DNA from 4 places in the Pseudomonas sp. Eqa60 genome. Region 1 is predicted to be linked to each of the others. Evidence: predicted binding sites of a transcription regulator. Region 1 holds the regulator's gene; each other region holds the start of a gene.

The links. Region 1 encodes FliA, which starts transcription of late flagellar genes. Its sites were predicted from a motif close to CTAAAGTTTNNNNNNNNNNNGCCGNTAA; they were not measured.
Region 2: a site for FliA is predicted at 3,899-3,926, ahead of flgM (flagellar biosynthesis anti-sigma factor FlgM). Genes of this name have one in related genera too.
Region 3: a site for FliA is predicted at 3,679-3,706, ahead of KI242_RS02150 (methyl-accepting chemotaxis protein). Genes of this name have one in related genera too.
Region 4: a site for FliA is predicted at 2,242-2,269, ahead of motA (flagellar motor stator protein MotA). Genes of this name have one in related genera too.

Annotation. Positions count from the first base shown of each region.
Region 1 is NZ_AP024342.1:1,926,548-1,933,863, reverse strand. It holds gene KI242_RS08720 (chemotaxis protein CheA) at 1-888, opposite strand, end outside; gene KI242_RS08715 (protein phosphatase CheZ) at 901-1,689, opposite strand; gene KI242_RS08710 (chemotaxis response regulator CheY) at 1,720-2,091, opposite strand; gene fliA (RNA polymerase sigma factor FliA) at 2,257-2,997, opposite strand; gene fleN (flagellar synthesis regulator FleN) at 2,994-3,824, opposite strand; gene flhF (flagellar biosynthesis protein FlhF) at 3,943-5,265, opposite strand; gene flhA (flagellar biosynthesis protein FlhA) at 5,277-7,316, opposite strand, start outside.
Region 2 is NZ_AP024342.1:5,213,786-5,221,101, forward strand. It holds gene flgD (flagellar hook assembly protein FlgD) at 1-51, opposite strand, end outside; gene flgC (flagellar basal body rod protein FlgC) at 67-510, opposite strand; gene flgB (flagellar basal body rod protein FlgB) at 514-921, opposite strand; gene cheR (protein-glutamate O-methyltransferase CheR) at 1,173-2,000, opposite strand; gene KI242_RS23395 (chemotaxis protein CheV) at 2,044-2,976, opposite strand; gene flgA (flagellar basal body P-ring formation chaperone FlgA) at 3,052-3,813, shown strand; gene flgM (flagellar biosynthesis anti-sigma factor FlgM) at 3,965-4,282, shown strand; gene KI242_RS23410 (flagellar protein FlgN) at 4,331-4,798, shown strand; gene KI242_RS23415 (flagellar brake protein) at 4,895-5,641, shown strand; gene KI242_RS23420 (MFS transporter) at 5,701-7,074, opposite strand; gene KI242_RS23425 (glutamine synthetase family protein) at 7,147-7,316, opposite strand, start outside.
Region 3 is NZ_AP024342.1:482,612-489,927, forward strand. It holds gene KI242_RS02140 (amino acid ABC transporter permease) at 1-945, shown strand, start outside; gene KI242_RS02145 (amino acid ABC transporter ATP-binding protein) at 938-1,672, shown strand; gene KI242_RS02150 (methyl-accepting chemotaxis protein) at 1,722-3,638, opposite strand; gene KI242_RS02155 (16S rRNA (uracil(1498)-N(3))-methyltransferase) at 3,776-4,483, opposite strand; gene tatC (twin-arginine translocase subunit TatC) at 4,480-5,274, opposite strand; gene tatB (Sec-independent protein translocase protein TatB) at 5,271-5,729, opposite strand; gene KI242_RS02170 (twin-arginine translocase TatA/TatE family subunit) at 5,740-6,021, opposite strand; gene KI242_RS02175 (phosphoribosyl-ATP diphosphatase) at 6,047-6,379, opposite strand; gene hisI (phosphoribosyl-AMP cyclohydrolase) at 6,381-6,773, opposite strand; gene ubiB (ubiquinone biosynthesis regulatory protein kinase UbiB) at 6,854-7,316, opposite strand, start outside.
Region 4 is NZ_AP024342.1:648,456-655,771, forward strand. It holds gene rhdA (thiosulfate sulfurtransferase) at 1-589, opposite strand, end outside; gene KI242_RS02845 (HDOD domain-containing protein) at 633-2,171, opposite strand; gene motA (flagellar motor stator protein MotA) at 2,338-3,189, shown strand; gene motB (flagellar motor protein MotB) at 3,193-4,287, shown strand; gene rsgA (small ribosomal subunit biogenesis GTPase RsgA) at 4,340-5,371, opposite strand; gene orn (oligoribonuclease) at 5,480-6,022, shown strand; gene KI242_RS02870 (trimeric intracellular cation channel family protein) at 6,140-6,754, shown strand; gene queG (tRNA epoxyqueuosine(34) reductase QueG) at 6,736-7,316, opposite strand, start outside.

The sequences.
Region 1 (7,316 bases):
CAGCAGGGATTCGAATTCGTGATCGGTGATCAGGTCGCTGCCGGCTGCGGCTGCGCTTGGTGCGGCTGCGGCAGGAGCGGCAGGCGCCGCCGCCACGGCCGAATCCAGGGCCTCCACGGCGAAGTTGCCCTTGCCATGCAACTGGTCCAGCAATGCTTCGAATTCATCGTCGGTGATCTCATCACCTGCGCCAGCCGCACCACTGGTGGCACTGGCCGCGGCCGGTGCCACGGCATCCGGGGCGAACTGGCCCTTGCCGTGCAACTGATCGAGCAGGGATTCGAACTCCGCGTCGGTGATTTCATCGCTGGCCGGCTCGCCCTGGGCCGCAGGTGCGGCGGCAGGCGCTGCTTCGGCTTCGGCCTTGGCGGCATTCAGCGAGTCGAGCAACAGCTCGAATTCGTTATCGGTGATGTCCCCTGCCGGGCTTTCTTCAGCCACAGGCTCGGCAACCGGCTCAACCACCTCTTCCACAGCAGGTGCTGCAGGCTCGGCGCCGGCAGGTTCGGCCAGGCGCGCCAGGGCCGCCAGCAACTCCGGTGTGGCAGCGGTGATTTCGGTGCGCTCACGGACCTGGCTGAACATGCCGTTCACCGCGTCCAAAGCTTCAAGCACCACGTCCATCAGTTCCGAGTCGACTCGCCGCTCACCCTTGCGCAGGATGTCGAAGACGTTCTCGGCGATGTGGCAGCACTCCACCAGCTCATTGAGCTGGAGGAAGCCGGCGCCCCCTTTAACAGTGTGAAAACCGCGAAAAATTGCATTGAGCAAATCCGCATCATCCGGCCGGCTTTCCAGCTCGACCAGTTGTTCGGACAGTTGCTCTAGAATCTCGCCGGCCTCAACCAGGAAATCCTGAAGGATCTCTTCATCGGCGCCGAAGCTCATTAATGGGTGCTCCTAGAATCCAAGGCTGGAAAGCAAATCGTCTACATCGTCCTGACCGGACATAACGTCTTCCCGTTTATCGGCATGAATCTGCGGACCTTCACCCTTGGCGAGATGTTTTTGCGGATCTTTTTCAGCGAGGATCGATTCACGGTCATGTTCGATACCGGCGAAACGATCGACCTGGCTGGCCATCAAGACGAGTTTGAGCAGATTGCTTTCGACTTCCGTGACCAACTGGGTCACACGCTTGATCACCTGACCGGTCAGGTCCTGGTAATCCTGCGCCAGCAGAATGTCGTTGAGGTGGCCGGAAACGGTACGGGTTTCCTGTTCGCTGCGCGTCAGGAAACTGTCGACCCGGCGCGCCAGCTCGCGAAACTCTTCAGCGCCGACCTCGCGCCGCATGAAGCGCCCCCAGTCTGCGCTCAAGGCCTGGGCTTCAGTGCTCAAGCCGTTGACCAGCGGGGTGCTGCTCTCCACCAGGTCCATGGTGCGGTTGGCTGCGGCTTCCGTCAGCCGGACCACATAGGACAGGCGCTCAGTGGCATCCGTGATCTGTGAAACTTCCTCGGCTTGCGGCATGTGCGGGTCAATCTGGAAATTGACGATCGCGCTATGCAGCTCGCGGGTGAGCTTGCCCACTTCCTGGTACAGGCCGCGGTCACGGGTCTGATTGAGCTCATGGATCAATTGCACCGCTTCGCCGAACCGGCCCTTTTCAAGGCTCTCGACCAGTTCCAGCGCATGTTTTTTCAGGGTCGACTCAAAGTCGCCCAGTGAAGATTCGTTATGCTCCATAGCTCCCCCGTGGCGGAATGGCTACGCGTCTCAACCGATGCGTTCGAAGATTTTTTCGATCTTCTCTTTCAACGCCTGAGCCGTGAATGGTTTGACGACATAGCCGTTTACGCCGGCCTGGGCAGCTTCGATGATCTGCTCGCGCTTGGCTTCAGCAGTCACCATCAATACCGGCAGGTGCTTGAGTTTTTCATCGGCGCGCACGTGGCGCAGCAGGTCGATACCGGTCATGCCCGGCATGTTCCAGTCCGTTACCAGAAAGTCGATGCTCCCGCTGTTGAGTACCGGAATGGCGGTAGTGCCATCGTCGGCCTCGACCGTGTTGGTGAATCCCAGATCACGCAACAGGTTCTTAATGATCCGCCGCATCGTTGAAAAGTCATCAACGATGAGGATTTTCATGTTCTTGTCCAATTCGACCTCCAAGCAGTCTTAAACGCATCCAGCACCTGAACGCGCCATTCAATCAATCCGGCATAACACACAACGACTGCATGGAGCACATACTGCAAGACCGGTGCAGCGCTTGCTTCACCGGTCCTGAACGCAGTGTCCCCACACTGCCTGTCAGCGCGCTCGCCACTCCCCCAAACGCCCCCGCAAACGGGCTGCGCACTGGCTGTGTAACTGGCTGACCCGCGATTCGCTGACCCCCAGGACCTCACCGATCTCCTTGAGGTTCAGCTCTTCGTCGTAGTACAGCGCCAACACCAGTCGCTCGCGCTCCGGCAAATTGGCAATCGCATCCGCCAACGCGGCCTGGAAGCGTTCATCCTCCAGGTCCCGTGACGGCTCGAGATGAGCACTGGCGCCATCCTCATGCAGCCCTTCATGCTCGCCGTCCTGCAACAGGTCGTCGAAACTGAACAGGCGGCTGCCCAAGGTGTCGTTCAAAATCCCGTAATAATCGTCGAGACTCAATTGAAGTTCGGCCGCAACTTCATGATCTTTAGCGTCACGACCGGTTTTAGCTTCAATTGCGCGAATCGCATCACTGACCATGCGCGTATTACGGTGCACCGAACGCGGCGCCCAGTCGCCTTTACGAACCTCGTCGAGCATCGCCCCACGGATACGGATACCCGCGTAGGTTTCGAAACTCGCCCCCTTGCTCGCGTCGTATTTGGTCGACACTTCGAGCAAACCGATCATCCCGGCCTGAATCAGGTCTTCTACCTGAACACTGGCCGGCAACCGCGCCAGCAGGTGATAGGCAATACGCTTGACCAGAGGCGCGTAGCGCTCGATCAATTCGTACTGGCTGTCACGCGCCGACTTCTTGTAGAGGTTGTAGCCACTGGCAGTCATAGCACCGGTCCCGCTGTTTGATGCACTAGCCGCTCGACAAAAAACTCCAGATGCCCGCGTGGGTTCGCCGGCAACGGCCAGGTATCGACTTTTTGCGCGATGGCCTTGAACGCCAATGCACACTTCGAACGAGGAAAGGCTTCATAGACCGCACGCTGCTTTTGCACGGCCTTGCGTACGCTTTCGTCGTAGGGAACTGCGCCGACGTATTGTAAGGCCACGTCCAGGAAGCGATCCGTGACCTTGGTCAATTTTGCAAACAGGTTGCGACCTTCCTGAGGGCTCTGAGCCATGTTGGCCAGGACCCGGAAACGGTTCATGCCGTAGTCGCGGTTGAGCAGCTTGATCAGCGCGTAGGCGTCCGTGATCGAGGTCGGCTCGTCGCACACCACCAGCAGTACTTCCTGGGCCGCGCGGACAAAGCTGACTACCGAGTCACCAATACCCGCAGCGGTGTCGATCACCAGCACATCGAGATTGTCGCCGATATCGCTGAAGGCCTGGATCAGGCCAGCGTGCTGCGCAGGGCTCAGGTGCACCATGCTCTGGGTGCCCGAGGCGGCCGGTACGATGCGGATGCCTCCAGGCCCCTGGAGCAGCACATCGCGCAGTTCGCAACGACCCTCGATGACGTCGGCCAGGGTATGTTTGGGAGTCAGGCCCAGCAGGACATCGACATTGGCCAGTCCCAGGTCGGCATCCAGCAGCAAGACCCGCCGGCCGAGCTCAGCCAGAGCCAGGGACAAGTTCACTGACACATTAGTCTTGCCGACGCCACCTTTGCCGCCGGTCACCGCAATCACCTGTACGGGATGCATGCTGCCCATGTTCTTTCTTTACCTTGTCTTACTTAGACGGGGCCACATAACTGGCTGCGCGTTCACCATTGGAACAATGCATGGCAGACCATCGATGTAGATACACTGCAATCTATTCATGATTACCTCAGCCAACCCGTTTGGACGGGCTGTGGTAAAGGTCAGCGAACATGTCGGCCATGGCTTCCTCGCTGGGTTCTTCCTGCATCTGTACGCTTACCGCGCGACTCACCAGCTGATGCCGGCGAGGCAGGTGCAGATCGTCAGGAATCCGCGGACCATCAGTGAGATAGGCAACCGGCAGTTCATGACTGATGGCCAGGCTCAGCACTTCGCCAAGACTGGCTGTTTCATCAAGTTTAGTCAGGATGCAACCGGCCAGGCCGCAGCGTTTGTAGCTGTGGTAGGCGGCGGTCAGCACCTGTTTCTGGCTGGTGGTAGCCAGTACCAGATAGTTCTTCGCACGAATGCCACGACCGGCCAGGCTCTCCAGTTGCATGCGCAACGCCGGATCGCTGGCCTGCAGGCCGGCGGTATCGATCAGCACCACGCGCTTGCGCAGCAGCGGATCCAGTGCCTGGGCCAGGGACTGGCCCGGGTCCACATGGGTCACCGACACATTGAGGATGCGCCCCAGGGTCTTGAGCTGCTCCTGGGCGCCGATGCGGTAGCTGTCCATGCTCACCAGGGCAATGTTCTGCGCCCCGTACTTGAGCACGTAGCGCGCCGCCAGCTTGGCCAGGGTGGTGGTCTTGCCCATGCCGGCCGGGCCGACCATGGCGATCACGCCGCCCTCTTCCAGAGGCTCGACTTCCGGGGTCTGGATCATTCGCGCCAGGTGCGCCAGCAACATGCGCCAGGCCTGACGGGGTTCGTTGATTTCGGTAATCAGTGCCAGCAGGTCGCGGGCCAGCGGGCCCGACAGGCCGATGCGCTGCAGGCGACGCCAGAGGTTGGCCTGCTCCGGACGGCTGCCCTGCAATTGGCTCCAGGCCAGGGAGCCGAGCTGCACTTCCAGCAGTTCGCGCAGACCGTTGAGCTCGAAACGCATCGAGTCCAGCGCCCGCGTATCGGCAGGTGGCGCTGCAGGAGCCGGCGCCGGGCGCGGACGCTCGGTCAGGGTCGGCTCGATCAGGGGCTCGGCCGCGGTCAACGGCAGGCCGGCGAACAGCTGGCGATTGGTGATCGAGGCACTGTCGCCCTCGCCCCGCAGGCTTAGTTCGGCCTGGGCGGTGACAATCCGCGACTGGGTCTTGCGCAGCTCGTCCTCGAGTTCCATGTTCGGAACCCGTGGCGACAAGGCCGACAACTTGTAATCCAGCGCAGCCGTCAGCTCGACACCGCCGGCGATCCGCCGGTTGCCGATGATGGCGGCTTCAGCGCCCAACTCATCACGAACCAGTTTCATGGCCTGACGCATATCGGCGGCGAAAAAACGCTTAACTTGCATAACCCACTACCTCAGCCGTTGGGCCCTACTGTCGCAACGATGGTCACTTGCTTGTTGTCCGGAATTTCCTGGTACGCCAGCACATGCAAACCCGGGACGGCGAGACGGCCGAACCGCGAGAGCATGGCGCGGACCGGCCCCGCTACCAACAGAATCACCGGTTGACCTTGCATCTCTTGACGCTGCGCCGCATCGATCAGCGAACGCTGCAGCTTCTCTGCCATGCTTGGCTCCAGCAGAACGCCTTCTTCCTGGCCTTGTCCTGCCTTCTGCAGACTGCTGAGCAAAATTTGTTCCAACCTTGGCTCCAAGGTGATCACAGGCAGCTCAGACTCAGTGCCTACAATGCTTTGGACGATGGCACGAGACAATCCGACGCGTACCGCGGCAACCAAAGCGGCAGTATCTTGACTCTTGGCGGCATTGTTGGCGATGGCTTCGGCAATGCTGCGGATGTCGCGTACCGGCACCTGCTCGGCCAGCAGCGCTTGCAGGACCTTGAGCAACTGCGACAGCGACAGCACGCCCGGCACCAATTCCTCGGCCAGCTTCGGCGAACTCTTGGACAACACTTGCAGCAACTGCTGGACCTCTTCGTGGCCGATCAGTTCGCTGGAGTGCTTGTACAGAATCTGGTTCAAGTGGGTGGCGACCACGGTACTGGCGTCCACCACGGTGTAGCCCAGGGACTGCGCCTGCGGCCGTTGGCTGATTTCGATCCACACCGCTTCCAGACCAAAGGCCGGGTCCCGAGCGGAGATGCCGTTGAGCGTGCCATAGACCTGCCCCGGGTTGATCGCCAGCTCGCGATCCGGATAGATCTCCGCTTCGGCCAGGATCACCCCCATCAGGGTCAGGCGGTAGGCGCTCGGCGCCAGGTCCAGGTTGTCGCGGATATGCACCGTGGGCATGAGAAAGCCCAGGTCCTGGGAGAGCTTCTTGCGCACCCCCTTGATCCGCGCCAGCAATTGCCCGCCCTGGTTGCGATCCACCAGGGGAATCAGGCGGTAACCGACTTCCAGGCCGATCATGTCGATCGGCGTCACGTCGTCCCAACCCAACTCCTTGGTTTCCAGGGCACGGGCCGGGGAAGGCAGCAGGTCCTGTTGACGCTGGACCTCTTCCAGAGCCTTGACCTTGACCTGGTTCTGTTTTTTCCAGACCAGGTAAGCGGCGCCACCGGCCACGGCCGCCAGGCTGAGGAAGGAGAAGTGCGGCATGCCCGGCACCAGCCCCATCACGGCCATCAGGCCGGCTGCCACCGCCAGCGCCTTGGGCGAAGCGAACATCTGGCGGTTGATCTGCTTGCCCATGTCTTCGGAACCCGAAGCCCGGGTCACCATGATCGCCGCCGCAGTGGACAGCAACAGTGATGGCAATTGCGCCACCAAACCGTCACCGATGGTCAGCAAGGCGTATACCCGGCCCGCATCGCCAAAGCTCATGTTGTGCTGGAAGATACCGACGGCCATGCCGCCGATCAGGTTGATGAACAGGATCAGCAAACCGGCGATGGCGTCACCGCGCACGAATTTGCTGGCACCGTCCATGGAACCGTAGAACTCGGCCTCCTGGGCCACTTCGAGACGGCGCAGCTTGGCCTGGTTCTGGTCGATCAGGCCGGCGTTCAAGTCAGCATCGATGGCCATCTGCTTGCCGGGCATGGCGTCCAGGGTGAAGCGCGCGCTCACCTCGGAAATACGGCCGGCACCCTTGGTCACCACCACGAAGTTGATGATCATGAGGATCGCAAAGACCACGATACCGACCACGTAGTTGCCGCCGATCACCACCTCACCGAAGGCCTGGATCACCTTACCGGCAGCGGCGTGGCCATCCTGGCCATGGAGCATCACCACCCGGGTCGAGGCCACGTTGAGCGCCAGTCGCAACAGCGTGGCCACCAGCAGGATGGTGGGGAACACGGCAAAGTCCAGCGGCCGCAGGGCGTACACGCACACCAGCAGAACCACGATCGACAAAGCGATGTTGAACGTGAAGAACACGTCCAGCAGGAACGCCGGGACCGGCAACATCATCATGGCCAGCAT
Region 2 (7,316 bases), 3.3 Mb from region 1:
CGCCAGGATATCCTTGAGGGATGGGGCGTTGGTGGTATCAGTAACGCTCATGGTCTTCGCCCCTTATCACTGACCCAGGGTCAGGACCTTCTGCATCATGGTTTTGGCGGTGTTCATCATTTCAGCGTTGGTCTGGAACGAACGGCTGGCAGAAATCATGTCGGCCATTTCTTCCACCACGTTGACGTTGGGGTAGTAGACATAACCCTTGGCATCAGCGGCGGGATGGTTCGGCTCGTAACGAGCTTCGAGGTTGCTCTGGTCTTCGACCACACCCAGTACCTGCACGCCCTGGCCGGCAGCGTCCTGGTTCTGGAACAGCGAGTCGCTGCCGCCGCTTTGCGCACCCTGGAACATGGTGGCAAACACCGGGTGACGAGCGCGGTAGGTCTGGTCGATGCTCGACGAGACGCTCTCGGCGTTGGCGATGTTACTGGCGACGGTGTTCAGACGGGTGGTCTGGGCGCTCATGCCACTACCGGCAATATTGAAAACACTGGCGAGGGACATGGATTACTCTCCGCGCAGGGCTGCTACCAGCCCTTTGAATTTGCTGTTGAGCAGCGTGAAGCTGGCCTGGAAATCCACCGAGTTCTGCGCGTAGCTCGATTGCTCCAGCTGGGCGTCCACGGTGTTCTGGTCGATCGAAGGTTGCATCGGGGTGCGATACAGCAGCGATTCATCACCACTGCTCAAGCCCTGGGCTTCGATATGCCGGTTGTTGGTCATGTTCAACGCGAAGGTACCGTTCTGGGCCTTCTGATTCTGCTCGGCAAGCACGGCAGAGAAGTCCAGGTCCCGAGCCTTGTAGTTCGGGGTATCGGCGTTGGCGATGTTGTTGGCCAGAACTTCGGCACGCTTGGCGCGAAAGCCAAGGGCCTGTTCGTGGATACCGAGCGCTTTATCGAAGCTGATGCTCATGGCGGAAACCTTTGGGTGACCTGATTTTTCGTAACTCGGATATAGCAAGCTGCGTGCCAAGTCATCAAACCCCGTATTTCAAGGGTTTGCCGGCGACGGCAAGGCGGCAATGCCAGAAAAGCGGCAACGGATTTCCGCGAAACACCGGCAAAGCGGCAACCACCCTGCCGTTTTCAGCCGGCGCGTCAGATAATTGCAGGCACAAAAAAGGAGGCCCAATGGCCTCCTTTTTCGGTACGACGATCTGCTGGCTACTTGGCCTGGTAGATGATGCCCGGACTGCATTGCACCATCTGATAATGATCCGGCAGCCCATTGAGGGCTTCGGAAGCCCCCAGGAACAGGTAGCCGCCAGGCTTCAGGGTGCTGTGAATGCGCATCAGGATGTCCTTCTTGACCTCCGCCGAGAAGTAGATCAACACATTGCGACAGAACACGATGTCGAACTTGCCGAGACTGGCGTAGCTGTCCAGCAGGTTGAACGAGCGGAACTCCACGCGGCTCTTGATCGGCGCCTTGACCACCCAGCGCCCCGGCCCCTTGGGGTCGAAGTAACGCTGCAGGCGCTCGGCCGACAGGCCACGTCCAATTGCCAGGCTGTCATATTCACCGGTCTTGCAGTTGTTGAGCATGGTCCCGGACAGATCAGTGGCAACGATCTGCACCCCCATCTTCAACTGCCCCATGTTGCTACGCTCGAACTCATCGATGGACATCGACAGCGAGTAGGGCTCCTGCCCCGACGAACAGGCCGCCGACCAGATGCGCAAGCGTTGGTTGGGGCTGGCCTTGATGGCTTCGGGAAGCACCTTGTTCTTCAACACCTCGAAAGGGTAGGTGTCGCGAAACCACAAGGTTTCGTTGGTCGTCATGGCATCCACGACCATCTCGCGCAAACCACTGCGGGGCTGGGTCTGAATCCGCTGGACCAGCTCACCCAAGGTTTTTATCCCTTGCTGCTCCATCAGTTTGTTGAGACGGCTCGAGACTAGATATTGCTTATTTTCCCCGAGCAAAATACCACAGGCTTTTTCCAGGAAGACCCGGAACTGTTCAAAATCCAAATTACCCGTAGACAATGCTGCCGCCTCTTAAATCTTATGTCCGCCAGGGCGAGTGCCCTTAGCTGTGATCTGCTGCTTTGATCCGGTCGACTACCCGGGATGCCAGGTCATCAGGGCGGAACTTGGCAAGGAAGTCATCGGCACCGACCTTCTTCACCATCGCCTGATTGAACACCCCTGACAACGAAGTATGCAGGATGATATGCAGCTTTTGCATGCGTGGATCATTACGTATCTCGGCCGTGAGGGTGTAACCGTCCATTTCGGGCATCTCGATGTCGGAAATCATCATGAGGAATTCCTCTTCCGGCTTCTTGCCCTCGTCCACCAGTTTGCGCAAGTAATCCAGCGCTTGCCGGCCATCATTCAATGCCACTACCTCGACACCTACGGTTTGCAGGCAACGGGTGACCTGCTTGCGTGCCACCGACGAGTCATCGACGGTCAGCACCCGCAGGGAAACAGCCTTGTGCTGGGTTTCGACATCCACCACTCCTGCCGAGATCGCCTCCGAGGTCGGCGCGACTTCCGCCAGGATCTTCTCCACGTCGATGATTTCCACCAACTGGTTGTCCACCCGAGTGACCGCCGTCAGGTAGTGATCGCGTCCGGTCCCCTTGGGCGGCGGATGGATCTCTTCCCAGTTCATGTTGACGATGCGCTCCACCGAGCGCACCAGGAAACCCTGGGTCTTGGTGTTGTACTCAGTGATGATGACGAACGGATTGCTCTGGTCCTGCAGGCCACCAGAACCCGTAGCCATTGCCAGATCCAGGATCGGAATGGTTGCCCCTCGTATATTCGCGACACCGCACACCACAGGACTGGATTTGGGCATCAGGGTCAGCTTAGGGCATTGCAGCACCTCGCGAACCTTGAATACGTTGATCCCGTAGAGCTGCCCACCGTCCAGACGGAACAGCAACAACTCTAGTCGATTCTGCCCAACCAATTGCGTGCGCTGGTTCACCGAATCCATTACACCAGCCATGCCCAGACTCCCCAAAGCTTTAAGATCCGACGCACGCTCATTGCTAAACGGCACGGCGCTTGCTTTTTAACTGTTATGAACGCCAAAACGACATTTTTCCGACGCCTGACATCCCGCTACCGCACTTTGCTGTGCGGGCTGTCGGCTCTGTGCATTTTAAACCCCGGCAACCCTGCCGTTGCTGATTCGGTCACCCTGCCTGATCTTCTTATCGGCGTCACTCAAGGGTTTCTTGAATTCACGGTAGAAGACTACCTGGCCACCAGTCAAACGGAAGGTCGCTATGAAATCCAGGTCAACCAGCTGGACCCGCGCATGCGCATGCCCAATTGCGACAAGGAATTGACAGCCAACCTGGAAAGCCCGGCCCAACCGCTGGGGCGGGTCACCGTCAAAGTGCGCTGCGAAGGCGCCTCGCCATGGACGGTATTCGTGCCGGCGCAGGTCAAGCTGTTTCGCGAGGTGGTCACCACTGCACGCCCGCTCAAGCGCGCCGGCATCATCGAACCGGAAGACGTGGTGCTGCGCGAACGGGACATCAGCCAGAACAATCAGGGCTACCTCACCTCAGTGGACCAAGCCATTGGTCAGAAACTTGTCCGACCAATGGTCGCCGACCAGCTCGTTACCCTGGCCCATCTGGAGCAGGCGGAAGTCGTGCGCAAGGGCGATCAAGTGGTGATATCGGCACGCAGCGGCACGTTGAATGTACGGATGCCGGGCGAGGCGCTGTCCAACGGCGGCATGAGCGAACAGATCCGGGTCAAGAACCTCAATTCGCAACGGGTGATCAAGGCCCGCATCACGGCGCCAGGGCAAGTGGAAGTGGCCATGTAGATAGCTGGCGCTCAAGCCGTGCGTTCCCTAAACTGTGGCCGATAAAGGGTCGCAGATACCTGACCTGGTTTGTCGACAATCGAGCCTAAAGTTTTTCAGGGTATGGCCGAAAACATGGCAAGCGTCCAAATACCCAGAGGTTTACTTCATCATGGTCATCGACTTCAGCCGTTTAAACAGCTCCCCTTCACTGACAGGCAGTACGCGTACCAGCACCAGCAAGGAAACCGGTGATGCCGGCAAATCCACGCCGCTGACAACCGCCGCCGAGACCAGCAAAAGCGGGGAATCGGTACACCTGAGCAATGAGGCTCAACAGTTGCAGAAAGTCACTGACAAGCTGCGTGATCAGCCTGCCGTCGACAAAGCCCGGGTGGCCGAGTTGAAGCAAGCGATTGCCGATGGCAGCTATAAGGTCGACAGCAACCGCGTAGCCAGCAAACTGCTTAACTTCGAAGCCCAGCGCTAGCCCCAGGCTTGCGCCAGGCTTTTGGACGCTTAATCCCCAAGGCCAGCCATGCACGACACCAACCTACTGCAATTGATCAACGATGACCTTGCTCCAGCGCAACACTTGCTGGAGCTGCTACGCGCCGAGTCTATCGCCCTCCACGGCCGCGACATGCCGCTGCTGGAAGATATCCTGGCGCAGAAGCAAGCCTTGGTCATCTTGCTGGAACAGCATGGCCGTAAGCGCACGCAAATTCTTGCCAGCCTGAACCTGCCGACCAACCGCGAGGGGCTCGAGCAACTGGCCAGCCACTCCAGCCTGGGCGCGCAATTGCTCGAACAGAGCAATGTCCTGACCCAATTGCTTGCCGAGTGCCAAGCTGCCAACGAGCTCAATGGTCGCTCGATCCAGATCCAACAGGCCACCACCGCCAACCAGCTGAAAATCCTCAATGGTGGCGAACCTCCTGCCCTATACGACGCCCGCGGCTCTACCTCAATGCTTGCGAAGCCACGCCCACTCAGTCAGGCTTAAACCCAAAAAATGAGCGCGCGCTACCAAGCCGTGAAACATGCTGGCAAAATGCTGGCTCCTGCGTGTAGTTGTATTTTGTCTGGAGATTGATGAACCGTGTTCAACGCCTCAAATGCGGAAGATACTCCGCAGCCACCCAAGGTGCTCACCACTGCGTTGGAGATCTCTTCCAACCTGCGGTTGCTGCAAGAGAGCCATGACCCGCTGATCATCACTTTCCACGAGCGTAGCCAGCGCTTCCAAAGCTATCTGGTGGAAGTGGACCGCGATAGCAACATGATCGCCCTCGACGAAATGATCCCCCGCGACGGTGAACGCTTCCTGCTCGCAGGCGAACCGTTTCGCGTTGAAGGCTTTCATGAAGGCGTACGCATCGCCTGGGAAAGCAACGGCTTGCCCACCCTCGACGAATCCAACGGTGGCCGCTGCTATCGCACCACCCTGCCGGACGAAGTGGTCTACCACCAGCGCCGCAACGCCTTTCGTGCCGCCCTCAAGCTGGCACAACTGGTAGACATCGAACTGAGCGGCGAGAAACTCAAGTCGCCCCTCAGCGGCAAGCTGCTGGACATTTCCGCCACCGGCTGCAAATTGCGTTTCGACGGCGATATTTCCTCACGCCTGCAACTGGGCCAGGTTTACGAGCGCTTTATCGCCGCCCTGCCCTTCGGCAGCATGACGGCCCCGGTGGAACTGCGTTACCTGCACCACGAAGAACGTATCGACACCACCTTTGCCGGCGTACGCTTCCACAACATGAGCGGCCTGGTACAGCGCCAGGTCGAACGCTTCGTCTATCAACTGCAGCGTGAAGCGCGGCGCTTCGATAAAGACGACCTCTGACTCAAAAGTATCAATGAAAACGGGCAGTGCCTTGCGGCAACTGCCCGTTTTTTTTGCTGCTAAGGCCTGGCCCCGCTGAGGTGTTCCCGGGCGCACTCCTCGGCAGGCGGTTCGTCCGCAGCCTGCGGGGTATCCGCTGCAGGCTCATCAGGCGCAGCTTCCGGCGCGGGCGCGCTCTGCATCTGGTCCTGAACCACCTGTTCGTCAACCCGCGGGTCCAGAGCCGCCACCAACGGTGAACTGGACATGCTGTCCGGCATCGCCACGTGATGCAGTGGCGCATCGTCGACCTGATGCAGATTGGTCACGGCCTTCGGCCGAATCCGCCAGACCAGCACCAGGGCAAAGAAACTGAAGAAGGCGTAGAGCATTTGGCTACCGAACAACTTCATCAGCACGCCTGCCGCCAACGGACCAATACTCGCACCCACGCCATAGGTCACCAGCAGCATCGCCGTCAGCGAGACCCGTCGATCCCCTTCCACATGGTCATTGGAGAACGCCACCGCCAGTGGATAGAGACAGAACTGAACCAGGGAACACAGGAAGCCCAGAACAAACAGGACCTCCAGCGGCACCGAAGGCAGGATCGCCAGGGGCAAGGCCACCACCGCCAGGAACAAGGCAAAACAGCGGATCAGCAGCGCCCGGTCATAGCGGTCGGACAGCCAGCCCAGCGGCCACTGCACCACCAGCCCGGCGAAAATGCAGCTACCCATGAACAGACCCACCTGCTCGGTGCTCAAGCCCTGTTGCGAGGCATAGAGCGGCGCCAGACCGTAGAACGAACCGACGATCAGCCCCGAACCCAATACCGTGCTCAGCGATTGCGGTACACGCTTGATAAAGAAGCGCGGCTCCATGGGTGCAGGGCGCAAGGGTGCCGGGTGAATGCGCCGGGTCATGGCCACCGGCACCAGGCACAGGGCAAAGCACAGCGCCACCAGCATCAGCAGCTCCAGGCCCAGGGCCGGGTGCATGACCAGTATCAACTGCCCCAGCACCAGGCCCAGGTAAGAGGCAATCATGTAGCCGCTGAACACCAGCCCGCGCTGCTTGGCGTCGGCCTGCTCATTGAGCCAGCTTTCGATGACCATGTACTGGCACATCATCCCCAGGCCCACGATCATCCGCAGCACCAGCCAGGCCGGCAACCAGTCCACCAGGCCGTGGCCCAGCACTGCTGCGCCGACAATCCCGGCACAGGTGGCGTAGGCACGGATATGCCCGACCCGGGCAATCAGTCGGTGCCCCAGCTTGCCCCCCAAAACCAGGCCGAAATAGTTGGCCGCCATCAAGGCCCCCACCCATAGCCCGTCGACATGATCGGCGGCCAGGCGCAGGGCCAGATAAGTGCTGAGCAGGCCAGAGCCAATCAGCATCATCAGCGACGCGAAATAAAGCGCTCGAAAGGATTTCCAGATTTGGCGCATCGGCGTTCCGAGCGGCTCCTTGAATGAGGTATCGAGCCCCGGCAAACCGGGGCCCGACCAGCGACGGTTCGGTTATGCCTGGGCCGCTAACACACGCCGCTCCCAGGGAGTAATTTCATCAAAGAAACTGGTCAACTCCATGGTCTTCGAAGCGATGTAGCCTTCGATGAACTCGTTGCCGAACAGTTCCCTGGCCAACTGGCTACGTTTCAGACGCTCCAGGGCCGCATGCAAGGTACAGG
Region 3 (7,316 bases), 1.4 Mb from region 1:
GCCCAATGGCCCTGGCACGTGCTGACCGTGCTGGTGCTGATCGGTCTGGCTGGCGCGCTGTACTACGCCACCTCGTTGATGTCCTACGAGTGGCGCTGGAACCGTGTCCCCCAGTACTTCGCCTATCAGGCCGAAGAGTCCCAGCGGGCGGCGGAAATCTCCACCGTCGCCGAGGTGGTGCGCCAGGGCGGCAAGGCACAAGTCACGCTGCGCGGTGACTCGGGTGCCGAGCAGCATCTGAGCGTCGATGAAAGCAGCTTGCAGGTGGCTAGCGGCGATGACGTTGCCGAAGGCGATGTCATCGGCGTGACCCGGCACTGGGCCGCGGGCCCGCTGTTGTGGGGCCTGTGGACCACCTTGTGGCTGTCGGTGGTGTCCGGCGTGCTGGGGCTGCTGATCGGCCTGGGTACCGGCCTGTGCCGGTTGTCCAGCAACCCGACCCTGCGCGACCTGTCGACGATCTATGTCGAACTGGTGCGGGGCACGCCGCTGCTGGTGCAGATCTTCATCTTCTATTTCTTTATTGGCACGGTGCTCAATCTGTCCCGGGAGTTCGCCGGGATCGCCGCGCTGTCGCTGTTTACCGGGGCCTATGTGGCGGAAATCGTTCGCGCCGGGGTGCAGTCCATCGCCCGCGGGCAGAACGAAGCCGCTCGCTCCCTGGGGCTCAGCGCCGGCCAGTCGATGCGCCATGTGGTGCTGCCCCAGGCCTTCAAGCGGGTGCTGCCGCCGCTGGCCGGGCAGTTCATCAGCCTGGTCAAGGACACCTCCCTGGTGTCGGTGATCGCCATTACCGAACTGCTCAAAAGCGGCCGGGAAGTCATCACCACGTCGTTCTCGCCATTCGAGATCCTGTTCTGCGTGGCAGGCCTGTATTTGTTGATCAACCTGCCGCTGTCGAAGATGGCCAGCCGGCTTGAGCGGAGGCTCGCGCAAAGTGATTGAAGTCCGCGATCTGGTAAAAGTCTTCGACACCCGCGGCCAGGTGGTGCGCGCGGTGGATAACGTCACCACCCAGGTGGCCAAGGGCGAGGTGCTGGTGGTGATCGGCCCGTCCGGCTCCGGCAAGTCGACCTTCCTGCGTTGCCTCAATGGCCTTGAAGAGTTCGATTCCGGCTCGGTGAGCATCGACGGCCTGCAACTGGCCGACCCGAGGACCGATGTGAACGCCTACCGCCGGGAAGTCGGCATGGTGTTCCAGCACTTCAACCTGTTCCCGCACATGACCGTGCTGGAAAACCTCTGCCTGGCGCAGAAGGTGGTACGCAAGCGCGGCAAGCAGGAGCGCGAGGCCAAGGCCCTGGCGTTGCTGGAAAAGGTCGGGATCGCCCAGAAGGCCCACGAGTTTCCTTCGCGGCTTTCCGGTGGCCAGCAGCAGCGTGTGGCCATCGCCCGGGCCCTGGCCATGGAACCCAAGGTGATGCTGTTCGACGAGCCGACCTCGGCCCTGGACCCGGAAATGGTCGGCGAGGTGCTGGATGTGATGAAGACCCTGGCCCTGGAAGGCATGACCATGGTCTGCGTGACCCACGAAATGGGCTTTGCCCGGGAAGTGGCGGATCGGGTGCTGTTCTTCGATCACGGCAAACTACTGGAAGACGCGGCGCCGCAGGTGTTCTTCGACGCGCCGCAAGACCCGCGGGCCCAGGCTTTCCTGCGCCAGGTGCTGTAAGGCCGGCTCCTGCATTTCCCGGTAGGAGCCGGCTTGCCGGCGAAGCGGCTCAGACCCGGAAACGCCCCACCAGGCTTTGCAGGTGAATCCCCAGCCGCGCCAGCTCGGCGCTGGACGCGGCGGTTTCCTCGCTGGCCGATGACGTCTGTTCAGACACATCCCGCACATTCAACACGCTGCGGTTGATCTCTTCCGCCACCGCGCTCTGCTGCTCTGCTGCCGCGGCGATCTGCTGGTTCATCGCCTGGATCGCCGACACGGTACGGGTGATGTTTTCCAGGGAACCACCAGCCCGGCGTGTCAGCTCGACACTGCTGTCGGTCAGGCTGCGGCTGGTATCCAGGGTGCTGGCCACCTGCTGGGTGCCGCTTTGCAGGCCAACGATGAGTTCAGCGATTTCTTCGGTGGATTGCTGGGTACGTTGCGCCAGGCTGCGTACTTCATCCGCCACCACGGCAAAACCCCGCCCGGCTTCACCGGCCCGGGCGGCCTCGATGGCGGCGTTCAGGGCCAGCAGGTTGGTCTGCTGGGCCACCGACTTGATCACATCCAGGACGCTGCCGATCTTGTCGCTTTCCTGCTTGAGATGGCCCATGGCCTCGGTGGAATGGCCCACCTCGCTGGCCAGGCGCTCGATCTGGGCGATGGCTTCGTTCACCACCCGGTCACCCTCGCGGGCCTGCTGGTCGGCCGCCACAGCGGCCTCGGAGGCCTCCTCGGCGTTGCGCGCCACTTCCTGCACGGTGGCGGCCATTTCGTTCATGGCCGTGGCCACCTGGTCGGTCTCGACTTTCTGGCTGTTGACCCCGGCGCTGGTCTGCTCGGTCACCGCGGACAGTTGCTCGGCGGCGCTGGCGATTTGGGTCACCCCGTCGCTGATGCCGCCGATCAGTTCCCGCAGGCTCACCGTCATGCGCTGCATGGCTTTCTGCAGTTGGCCCAGTTCGTCGCGGCGCTCCACGGCGAGGTTCTGGCTCAGGTCCCCGGAAGCCACGCGCTCGGCGGCCTTGAGGGTCTGCTGCAGCGGCTGGGTGATCTGCCGGGTGATGGCCCAGGCGGCGATCAGGCCGAACAGCATGGCCAGCAAGGTGGCGATCAGCAGGGTGCTCTTGGCCTGCGCGGCGTCGCTGTCACGCTTGGTGGTCTGGGCCACGGTCAGCTGCTTGCTCAGGTCCATCAGCCGGTCGCCCTGGGCGGCCATGCGCTTGAGCGCAGCCGCGCTGGCTTCTTCGGCGTCGCTGTAGGCGCTGACGGCCATCCGGTAGGCCTTCAGCGAGTCGCTGGCCTGTTGCAGGTTGGCAACGTGCTGCTCGGGCAGGCGCGAAGGCAGGCTGGTGAGGTTGTTCAGGGCGTTGTCGATGGCGTCCAGCGCCGGCTGCTTGGCCTCGGGCTTGGCGCTGTAGGTGTAGCCGCGTACCTGGAAGCGTGCCTGCTGGATCAGCTTGGACAGGTCGATCACGCTATTGAACTGCGCCACGCTGTCGCCTTGCAGCAGTGAGTTTTCAACCTCCGCGACCCGGGCCACGGCATTGTCCGCGGTGGCGCCAAGCTGGGACCTCGCAGCCTCGCGGTTGGCGGTGGCGCGAGTCATGTCGGCAAAGGCTTTCTGGTATTCGGCCACGGCGTCCAGTTGCTGGTCGACCATGGTGATGCTTTCCGGTTGCTGCAGTTGCGCGCGAGCGTCCTGCAGGCCGTCGTTGAGTTGCTTGAGGAAGTCGTTGACCGCTGCCGGGCCGTGTTCACCGCGGCTCATCTCGTAGTTGAGGCGGGCGATGCGCAGGTCCTTGGTCAGGGCGTAGATAACGGAAATATTGCCCAGTTTGTCGCCCCGGTCGATCACCCGGCTCAGGCCGGTCCAGCCGGTGGCGGTGATCAGCAGGGTCAGGAGCAGTACCAGGCCGAAGCCGATACCCAGCTTGAGGCTGACGCTTACGTTTCCCAGGTTTCTGGCTAGCCAACGGTACATTCTGCGAACTCCCTTTTAGCAATGTGCGCTTAACCATAGGCTATCGGCGGGAGTGGGGGATTCTGTAGCTTGACTGGCTAGTTGCCATTACGACCGTGAGGTCCGGCTGGCCACTTGGCCAGCACGCACATGGGGGCTCAGAACAGGCGCGAAAGCAGGGCGGTGACCGCGGTTTCGACCCGCAGGATGCGTTCGCCCAGTTGCACCGGTTGCAGGCCGGCCTTGCCCAGAAGATCGATCTCGTAGGGAATCCAGCCGCCCTCCGGGCCAATGGCCAGGGTGACGGCCTGGTCCAGCCCGCGAGGGCAGGGCGGATATGGGCCAGGGTGGCCCACCAGCCCCAGGGTGCCAGCGCTGAGGGCCGGCAGGCGGTCTTCGACGAAGGGCTTGAAGCGTTTTTCGATCAGGACGTCGGGCAGCACGGTGTCACGGGCCTGTTCCAGGCCGAGCACCAGGTGTTCGCGAATCGTTTCGGGTTCCAGGAACGGGGTCTGCCAGAAGCTCTTTTCTACCCGGTAGCTGTTCACCAGCACCAGCCGCGGCACGCCCATGGTCGCTATGGTCTGGAACACCCGGCGAAGCATTTTCGGGCGCGGCAGGGCCAGCACCAGGGTCAATGGCAGCTTGGCCGGTGGCGGCTGATCGAGGGTCACTTGCAGTTCGGCTTCAGCAGGCTCCAGGCGCAGTACCTGGGCACTGCCCATCAAGCCGCCAATGCGCCCGACCCGCAGGCTGTCGCCGACCGCCACCCGATGCACGTCCTGCATGTGGGTCAGGCGTCGGTCGCGCAGCACTACCCGGTCGGCCGCAATGAAATCGGCCTCTTCCAGAAGCAGCAGGTTCACGCTTGGGTCGCTGGCGGCTGGTCGTTGTGGTCGTCGGCCGGTTCATCGTCCGGGTGCTCGCCACGTTTGCTGATCAGCCCGCCGAACAGCACGCCGATCTCGAACAGCAGCCACATGGGCACGGCCAGCAGGGTCTGGGAGAAAATGTCCGGCGGGGTGAGGATCATGCCCACCACGAAGCAGCCGATGATCACGTAAGGGCGGATCTTGCGCAGGTACGCCACGTTGACCACGCCTATCCACACCAGCAGGACCACGGCCACCGGGATCTCGAAGGCCACGCCGAAGGCGAAGAACAGGGTCATGACGAAATCGAGGTAGCTGGTGATATCGGTCATCATCTCCACGCCGGCCGGGGTGGCGGCGGCGAAGAACTTGAAGATCAGCGGGAACACCAGGAAGTAGGCGAACGCCATGCCGATGTAGAACAGCAGGATGCTCGACACCAGCAAGGGCACGGCAATGCGCTTTTCATGCTTGTACAGGCCGGGTGCGATAAAGCCCCAGATCTGGTGCAGGATCACCGGGATCGCCAGGAACAGCGAGACCATCATGGTCAGCTTCAGCGGCGTCAGGAACGGCGAGGCGACGTCGGTGGCGATCATCGTCGCGCCGACCGGCAGGTACTGGCGCAGCGGCGTGGAGACGATGGTGTAGATCTGCTGGGTGAAGGCGAACAGCCCGGCGAAGATGATGAAGATCGCCGCTACGCAGCGCAGCAGGCGGGTGCGCAGCTCGGTGAGGTGCGACACCAGCGGCATGTGTTGGTCGTTCTCTGGGATATCGCTCATGGTGCTCGCGGCGGCAAGGTGGAGTCGTGGGGGGCCGTGGTGGCGGGTGTTGCCACTGGGGCTGCGGGCTCTGCGGTCGGTGCCGGTGCTGGTGTCGATGGCAGAGGCGCGGGCACTTCGCTGGCTGGCGGCGCTTCGGCGACCGTAGCGGCGCCTGGCGCGTGAATCGTCTGCTCGGCCACAGGCTCTACCGGAGTCGGTTGCTGCTGGGTCGGGGCGAGGATTTTCCGCGCTTCCTGCTCCAGGGACAGAATGTGCTCGTTGTGCAGTTGCCGGCGGATCTCGTCGGCACCGATTTCACGTTCAACTTCCTGTTTTATCGCGTTGAAGCTGCGCTTGAGGCGCCCGACCCACAGGCCGGCGGTGCGCGCAGCGCCGGGCAGGCGCTCGGGGCCGAGCACCAGCAGGGCCACCAGGCCCACCAGCAGCAGTTCAGAGAAGCTGATACCAAACATTAGTCAGTGCTCACGAGTCTTTGCGGGTCGGCTCTTCGACTTTCTGCGCCTGCACATCGATGGTGTGCGGCTGGCTCAACGGCGCGCTCTGCTGCGGCTGAACCGGTGGCACAGGCTGCGCTGCTGGCGGGACCACGGGTTCGGCAGGCTTTTCGTCGTCATTCATGGCCTTGCGAAAGCCCTTGATCGATTCGCCGACGTCGGTGCCCAGGTTCTTGAGCTTCTTGGTGCCGAATACCAGTACCACGACCACCAGGATGACGATCCAGTGTTTCCAGTCAAAAATGCCCATGCTGCGTTTCCTCTTAGAAAGTTGTTCAGGCGGACGGACGCGAGGCTTTCTCGGCGTGTCCGGACAAACCGAAGCGGCGGTCCAGCTCATCGAGCACGGCCTGGGGATGCTGCCCCAGCTGTGCCAGCATGACCAGGGTGTGGAACCACAGGTCCGCGGTTTCGTAGATCACATCGCTGCAGTCGCCGCTGATGGCAGCGTCCTTGGCGGCGATGATGGTTTCCACCGATTCTTCGCCGACTTTTTCCAGAATCTTGTTCAGGCCCTTGTGGTACAGGCTGGCGACGTAGGAGCTGTCGGCTGCGGCGTCTTTACGCTCTTCCAGCACCTGGGCCAGACGGGTGAGGGTATCGCTCATGTCAGTGTCCTGCAGAATAGATCGCGTGCGGGTCCTTGAGGACCGGTTCGACGGTTTTCCACTCGCCATCTTCATAGACGCGGTAGAAACAGCTGTGGCGGCCGGTATGGCAGGCGATGTCGCCGATCTGCTCAACCATCAGGATGATCACATCGGCGTCGCAGTCCAGGCGCATTTCATGAAGCTTCTGCACGTGCCCGGATTCTTCGCCCTTGCGCCACAGCTTGCCACGGGAACGTGACCAGTAGATGGCGCGATTCTCGGCAGCGGTCAGGCTCAGGGCCTCGCGGTTCATCCAGGCCATCATCAGTACGCGCCCGGTCTTGTGATCCTGGGCGATGGCCGGCACCAGGCCGTCCGCATCCCATTTGATCTGGTCCAGCCAATCTTTCATTTTCGACTCCGACAACCGGGCTCAACCCGCTGGTGACGCCTCGGCGATTTCGACAGTTTGCCAGCAGGTCGCGCCACTGGCTATCGGCGAACGATCAGATACAAACCGACCGCAATCATGATGCCAGCAGGCCAGTGCCCCAGCTCATGCAATGGACCGCCGGCGGCCAGGACCGCACCACCGCCCAGGTGGGCAGTGCCCAGCAGGCGCAGGAACCAGTCGTCCTTGCGCTTGTGCCAGGGCGCTGGCGGATCGGCGGCATGGGGCTGGGACATGCGCTCCAGCAGGTCGCGGGTCATGTTGGCCAGGTGCGGCAACTGTTCGATCTGGCTGTGGATGTTGCCGAGCACGGCCTTGGGGCTGACCCGTTCGCGCATCCAGCGTTCGAGGAAGGGTTGCGCGGTGTTCCACAGGTCCAGGTCCGGGTACAGCTGGCGGCCCAGGCCCTCGATGTTGAGCAGGGTCTTCTGCAGCAGCACCAGTTGCGGCTGCACTTCCATGTTGAAGCGCCGAGCGGTCTGGAACAGGCGCATCAGCACCTGG
Region 4 (7,316 bases), 1.3 Mb from region 1:
CGGTCCATTCGAAATTCACCGCGCCGGGGATATGCCCGCCCTTGGCTGCCAGGACTTTTTCGCCGGAGTACTCCAGCGGTCCGCGGGCGTCCCAGATCACCAGGTCCGCCGCGCCGAGACGGCTTTGCAGGTATTCGCGGGTGGCGGTGGGCTCGTCATGCAGGGCCAGCGCCACGGGGCCGCCGACCGCGGCCGGCACTTCGGTAGACACGGGCAGGCCTTCCGCCAGCCAGGCCGGCAGGCCGCCGTCGAGGTAGTGGTAGCGGTGGTGGCCGATCACGTCCAGCAGCCAGATGAAGCGTCCGGCCCAGCCACCGCCTTCATCGTCGTAGACCACATAGACCGCGTCCGGGTTGTGCCCGAGTTCGCCGAACAGCGTTTCAAGCGCCGCTTGCGGCGGCAGCAGCCCGGGAGCCGGCGCCTGGCCCAGCTGAGTGCGCTTGGGGTCGACGAAGCGCGCCCCGGGAATATGCCCGGTTGCATAGCGGGCAGCGCTGGTCAGGTCGACCAGGATCAGTTCGCGGGCGTTCAGGCGGGCGAGCAGGTCGCTCGGTTCAATGACCAGCGGCAAGCCAGAGAAGTCAGACATGTCAGGTCCCCAGGGCGCAAAGGGAAGGATTGTAGCGCAAGCGTCATTGGCTGCGGTTGGTAAAGCTGTGCAAGGCTTTTTCGATGCACTGGGCGGTCTTGCCGAAGGCCTGGACGCTGATTTCCGAGAACGGCACGCCGCCCTGGTCGGCGATCGCCAGCATCAGTACCCGGCCATTGCACGACAGTGAGCGGATCAGCAGGTGTTCGCCGCGAAACAGCTGGCGCAGCGAGCTTGGCAGGTGAGGGGCGAACTGGGCCCGGTTGGCCGGGGTCAGGCGGATCTGCGCGGATTTTTCCAGCAGGCGTTGCAACAGCGGGCTCTGCTTGGCCTGCAGGGTCAGGCTGGCCGCTTCCCTGGGCATGCCGTAAAGCTGTTGCACTCGCAGGTGGCTCAGGCTGCGATCGACCATCAGCAGCATGACCCGATGCATGCCGCACGCCGCCAGGGCATCCCGGGCAAAGCCGGTAAGGTGCACGGCGTTGGTAAAGGGGCTGGGGTCCAGCAACAGTTCGCCGCAGAGCTTGCGCCACTTGGCCAGTTCCAGTGCGGTGGGCGCCGGGGCTGGTTGTTCGCCGTGATGCAGGCGTCGGGCATCCCAGGGCCAGAGCAGGGCCTGGGCCGGGTGCCAGAGATCGGGCTGGGTGTCGTTGCGGGCGCTTTGTACGGCCTGTTGGTGCAACTGTTGCTGGACCTGGTCCAGGGGGATCTGCAGATAAAGAGCGGTAAGGTTCTGCCAGCGCCGGCCATGGGGGCTGTTCCAGGACTGTTGCGCCGCCAGCGCCAGGCCGTTGGCCAGCAACACAGTGTTGGCCGGCTGGTTCAGCCAGCGCCGCAGGTCCGGTTCAGCGTCCAGGCGTTGTTGCTGGCGCAGCGGGTTGTCGCTGTCGCGGGCAATCAGCATGACCTTGGCCAGCAGGTGCTGCTCCTGGGTCAGCAGGCGATAGCCCTGCTGGACCCAGATCGGCAGGTGCCAGGCCAGGACCAGGGCCTGGCACATTTCCATCAGTCGCACTTCGAACAGTTGCAGTTCAACGTCGTGTGCGGATTCGTGCTTGTAGATGACCCGCAGTTCCCACTCTTCCAGCAGCTTGGGATAGACCAGGGCCATGGCCCACAGCGGCGAGAGAAACAGCAGGCTGCCCCAGTGGATGTCCTGCCAGAGTCGCGCCAGGCGTCCGGCAAAGAAGCCATTGGCTTGCTGGCTGGCGTGCTGGCTGATCAGCTGGAACTGGCGCAATGCCTGGGGGATCTGCTCTTCAGGCAGCGTCGGCAGTTGCTCGAGCAACTCCTCGGTACGCTTGAGGCCCAGTCGATTGACCGCGATCTCCAGGTTTTCCGCCGGTTCGCTCATGCTGCCGTGGGAATGCCGGTTGGCTTCGCGGATCACGCTCAAGGCCAGTGCCGGGCTGTTTTGCATCAGATCGACAATCTCCCGCAGCGAGCTGCGGTTGTTGGCGATGGCGCGGCAGACCCGGTCATGGCTGGCCTGGGGCACCGGCAGGCGCACGCCATTGAGGAGCTTTACCCAGGCGTCGAGAGAGGCGGGCGGAGAATGTGGGACGCTGGTTTCATTAGACATGGTCGGGCGCAATCATCGTCTGCTGTGAACACGCCCAGAGCGGGCCAAACTGGCTTTTCGCCTTAACTGGCTATAGTCTGGCGCAGTTTTGCCGATAAGTAGAAGAAGAGTTTTAAGAACTTCCGAATATGACCTTGAACCCGACTCAATAAGTACTCCCCTACCTATGGCTAAAATTATCGGCATCATCGTCGTATTCGCGAGCGTGCTCGGCGGATACGTGCTTTCCCACGGCAAAATCGCGGCACTGATCCAGCCTTTCGAAGTGCTGATCATCGGCGGCGCAGCCTTTGGCGCATTCCTCCAGGCCAACCCGGGCTACATGACGATGCACGTCGTCAAGAAATCCCTGGGCATGTTCAGCTCGCGCTTCACCCACACCTTCTACCTGGAAGTGCTGGGCCTGATCTACGAGATCCTCAACAAGAGTCGTCGCGAAGGCATGATGGCCATCGAAGGCGATATCGAGGACGCCGCGGCCAGCCCGATTTTCGCCAAGTACCCGGCGGTGCTCAAAGATGAACGCATGACCGCCTTCGTCTGTGACTATCTGCGCATCATGTCCTCCGGCAACATGGCTCCCCACGAGCTGGAAGGCCTGTTCGACATGGAGCTGTTCAGCCTCAAGGAAGACCTTGAGCATCCATCCCATGCGGTCAACGGGATTGCCGACGGCATGCCCGGTTTCGGTATCGTCGCGGCGGTATTGGGGATCGTGGTGACCATGGCCTCCCTGGGCGATGGCGACCAGAAGTCCATCGGCCTGCACGTAGGTGCGGCGCTGGTGGGTACCTTCTTCGGTATTCTCGCGGCCTATGGCTTCTTCGGCCCGCTGGCCCACTCCCTGGCCCACGACGCCAAGGAAGAACTGAACGTCTACGAAGCCATCAAGGCGTCGCTGGTGGCCTCGGCTTCTGGCATGCCGCCGTCCCTGGCCGTGGAGTTCGGGCGCAAGGTTCTGTACCCGGCGCACCGTCCTAGCTTCGCCGAGCTGGAACAAGCGGTTCGCGGTCGCTAAGTCATGGAAAATAATCAGCCGATTATCATCAAGCGCGTCAAGCGCTTCGCTGGCGGACATCACGGGGGCGCCTGGAAAATCGCCTTCGCCGACTTCGCCACGGCGATGATGGCGTTCTTCCTGGTGCTGTGGCTGCTGTCCACGGCCACCCCGGAACAGAAGATCGCCATCGCCGGTTACTTCAAGGACCCGATCGGCTTCTCGGAAAGCGGTACGCCCTACATCATCGACCTGGGCGGCTCCCCTGAGCTGGCGCCGGACAACACCCTCAACCCCGAGATCAAGTCCCAGCCACAACCGGACAAGGTCACGGTGGATGCCGACCAGGTGGAGGGCATGGCCGAGCAGGTCGAGCGCGAGCGTCTCGAGTTGCTGTTGCAAGAGTTGCAGAACAAGGTTGAAGAGAACCCGCAACTGCAGAAGTTCAAGGACCAGATCCTCTTCGAGATCACCCCGGACGGCCTGCGGATCCAGATCATGGACGCCGAGAACCGGCCGATGTTCGACTCTGGCAGTGCACGTCTGAAGCCGTATTTCGAAGACATCCTGCTGGCCATGGCCGACACCATCAAGACCGTGCCGAACAAGATCAGCATCAGCGGTCACACCGACGCCAAGCCCTATTCGGGCACTGGCGACTTCGGCAACTGGGAACTGTCGGCCAACCGGGCCAACGCTGCGCGTCGGGCGCTGGTGGCGGGTGGTTATCCTGATCCGCAAGTCGCGCGTGTGGTGGGCTTTGCTTCGTCGGCGCTATTCGATCGCAAGGACCCGTTCAACCCGGTCAACCGGCGTATCGATATCGTCGTGCTGACCAAGAAGGCCCAGCGTGCCATCGAGGGTGAGCAGACCGATCCCAATGCTCCGGTACCGACCCAGGGTAGCGGTGCTCCCGGTGAAGTACCGGGGGCGGCAGCCGACCCGAATGCCTTGCCGCCCGGTAGCGAACCGCTGCCGGCGCACGAGGTGCGTCAACGTATGAATATCTTCGAGGACGGTGTGTTGAAGATGGACGAGCAGGGTGCGGCGGGCCAGTCTTCGGCTCCGGCTCCCACTGCTCCGGTGGCGCCGCCCGCTACGCCGGGCACGGCGAAGTGACAAACGACAAGGCCGCGAAGATCGCGGCCTTGTCGTATCTGGGTCAGGTCAATCAGTAACTGTTGTCTGGCAGGCTGGCGAGGATCGAGCGGTAGCTGTTCATCCGTTGCTGCTGGATGCGCCCGTCTTCCAGGGCCTTGAGCAAGGCACAGCCCGGCTCGCGATCGTGCTTGCAATCGCGGAAGCGGCAGGTGCCCAGCAAGTCATTGAACTCGATGAACCCGGCCTCGACATCGGCGCGGCTGACATGGCCGAGGCCGAACTCACGGATACCGGGGGAGTCGATCAGCTCACCGCCACCGGGGAAGTGGAACAGGCGCGCGGTCGTGGTGGTGTGAGTGCCCTGGCCGGAGAACTCCGACAGCGGGCCGACGCGGGTTTCGACTTCCGGCAGCAGGCTGTTGACCAGGGACGACTTGCCCACCCCCGACTGGCCGACGAATACACTGATGCGCCCGTCCAGCAGGGCTTGCAACTGCTCCATGCCGTCGCCGTGATGAGCCGAGACCTCCAGCAGCGGGTAGCCCAGCTGACGGTAGACCGCGAGCAGGGCGTTGAGCGCAGGGGCGTTCTGCTCATCGATCAGGTCGGCCTTGTTCAGCAGCAGCAACGGCCGGATTCCAGCATGCTCGGCGGCTACCAGGTAGCGGTCGATCAGGTTGGCGTGGGGCTCGGGCATGGGCGCAAACACGATCACGATCATGTCGACGTTGGCGGCCACCGGCTTGAGCTGGCCGCGGCTGTCCGGGCGGCACAGCTCGGTGCTGCGCGGCAGTTGCGCGACGATCACCCCGATGCCCTGGTTGCCGGCGCGCCAGACCACCTGGTCGCCGGTCACCAGGGCCGGCAGGTTGGCCCGCAGGTAGCAGCGGAACACCTGGCCGGCCGTTTCGCCTTCGCGAGCCTCGACTTCGACCTGGACGCCGAAGTGGGCGATGACCAGGCCGGTCTGTTCCGGGCCCAGGTCGCCACCTTCCAGCGCCTCGACGGCAGAGGACTCGCGTTTGGCGGCGCGGGCGGCGCGCTCACCCTGGATCTTTTCGATGCGCCAGTTTTGGCGGCGATTGAGCTGGCGTTTGGCCATTGGTGTTCCGTGTCGATAATTACGGCGGATAGGTAAAACGGCGGCGAGTTTAGCACGCCGGGCAGGCCCTCTAGGCTAAACTGCGCAACTACGCCGAGGAGCCCACCCATGCAAAACCCGCAGAACCTGATTTGGATCGACCTGGAAATGACCGGTCTGAACCCTGACACCGACGTCATCATCGAGATGGCCACCATTGTCACTGACAGCAACCTCAACACCTTGGCTGAAGGACCGGTCATCGCCATCCACCAGAGCGACGAGATCCTCGCCGGCATGGATGAATGGAACACCCGCCAGCACGGCGGTTCCGGTCTGACCCAGCGGGTTCGCGAAAGCCGCATCAGCATGGCCGAAGCAGAAGCCCAGACCATTGCCTTCCTGGAGCAGTGGGTACCCAAGGGCAAATCGCCGATCTGCGGCAACAGCATCTGCCAGGACCGGCGCTTCCTGTACCGCCACATGAAGGCTCTGGAAAGCTACTTCCACTACCGCAACCTGGACGTCTCGACCCTCAAGGAACTGGCCGCCCGCTGGGCGCCGGACGTGCGCGACAGCTTCAAGAAAGGCAGCACCCACCTGGCCCTGGACGATATTCGCGAGTCCATCGCCGAGCTCCAGCACTACCGCAAGCACTTCATCAAGTTCTGACCCGCAGGCGCCGGCTTGCCGGCGAACGGGCGCCCGCTGCGACTCGGCGCCCGTACCCGCCCCCTTTTGGTGCCCGCTTCAACTGAGTAGACTGCGCGCCTTCCTGCAAGGACCGCCATCATGCTGTTGATGCTTTATCTGATTGCCATTACCGCCGAAGCCATGACCGGCGCCCTGTCTGCCGGCCGGCGCGGCATGGACTGGTTCGGTGTGGTGCTGATTGCCTGCGTCACCGCACTCGGCGGCGGTTCGGTGCGTGATGTGCTGCTGGGCCACTACCCGCTGACCTGGGTCAAGCACCCGGAATACCTGGTGCTGACGTCGGTGGCGGCGTTGGTGACGATCTTCATCGCGCCCTTGATGCGTCACCTGCGCTCGCTGTTTCTGGTGCTCGACGCCGTGGGCCTGGTGGCCTTTACCCTGATCGGCTGCATGACTGCCCTGGAAATGGGCCACGGCATGCTGGTGGCTTCAGTCAGCGGGGTGATCACCGGGGTCTTTGGCGGCATCCTCAGGGACATCTTCTGCAACGATATCCCGCTGATCTTTCGCCGCGAGTTGTACGCCAGCGTGTCATTCGCCGCGGCCTGGTGCTACATGCTGTGCATCTACCTGCAACTGCCCAGCGAGCAGTCGATCCTGGTCACCCTGTTCGGCGGCTTTCTATTGCGCCTGCTGGCGATCCGTTTTCACTGGGAAATGCCCAAGTTCGTCTACAACGACGAACACTGACGGTTGGCGTGCTGGTCCAGGGCCCATTGCACATGTTCGCGAACCAGTTCCGAGGGGTAGTCCTGGCGGGCCTTGAGGGCTTCCAGCACCGGAATGCTAGAGGGTGCGTTGCCCAGGCCCACCGCCAGGTTGCGTAGCCAGCGCTCGTAGCCGGCGCGGCGCAAGGGTGAACCTTCGGTATTGCTGAGGAATTTGTCCTCGTCCCACATGAACAGCTCTGCCAGTTCGGCATTGTCCAGGTTGTGCCGGGGCTTGAAGTCGCCCTCGGCCGTTGAGCGGGCGAAGCGATTCCAGGGGCAGACGATCTGGCAGTCATCGCAGCCGAATACCCGGTTGCCGATCAGCGGGCGCAGGTCTTCGGGGATGGCGCTTTTGAGCTCGATGGTCAGGTAGGAAATACAACGTCGGGCATCCAGCACATAGGGGCCGACGAAGGCGTTGGTCGGGCAGATGTCCAGGCAGGCGGTGCAGCGGCCGCAGTGTTCCGTGGCGTGGGGCGCGTCCACCGGCAGGGGCAGGTCGACGAACAGTTCACTGAGGAAGAAGTAGCTGCCGGCTTTGC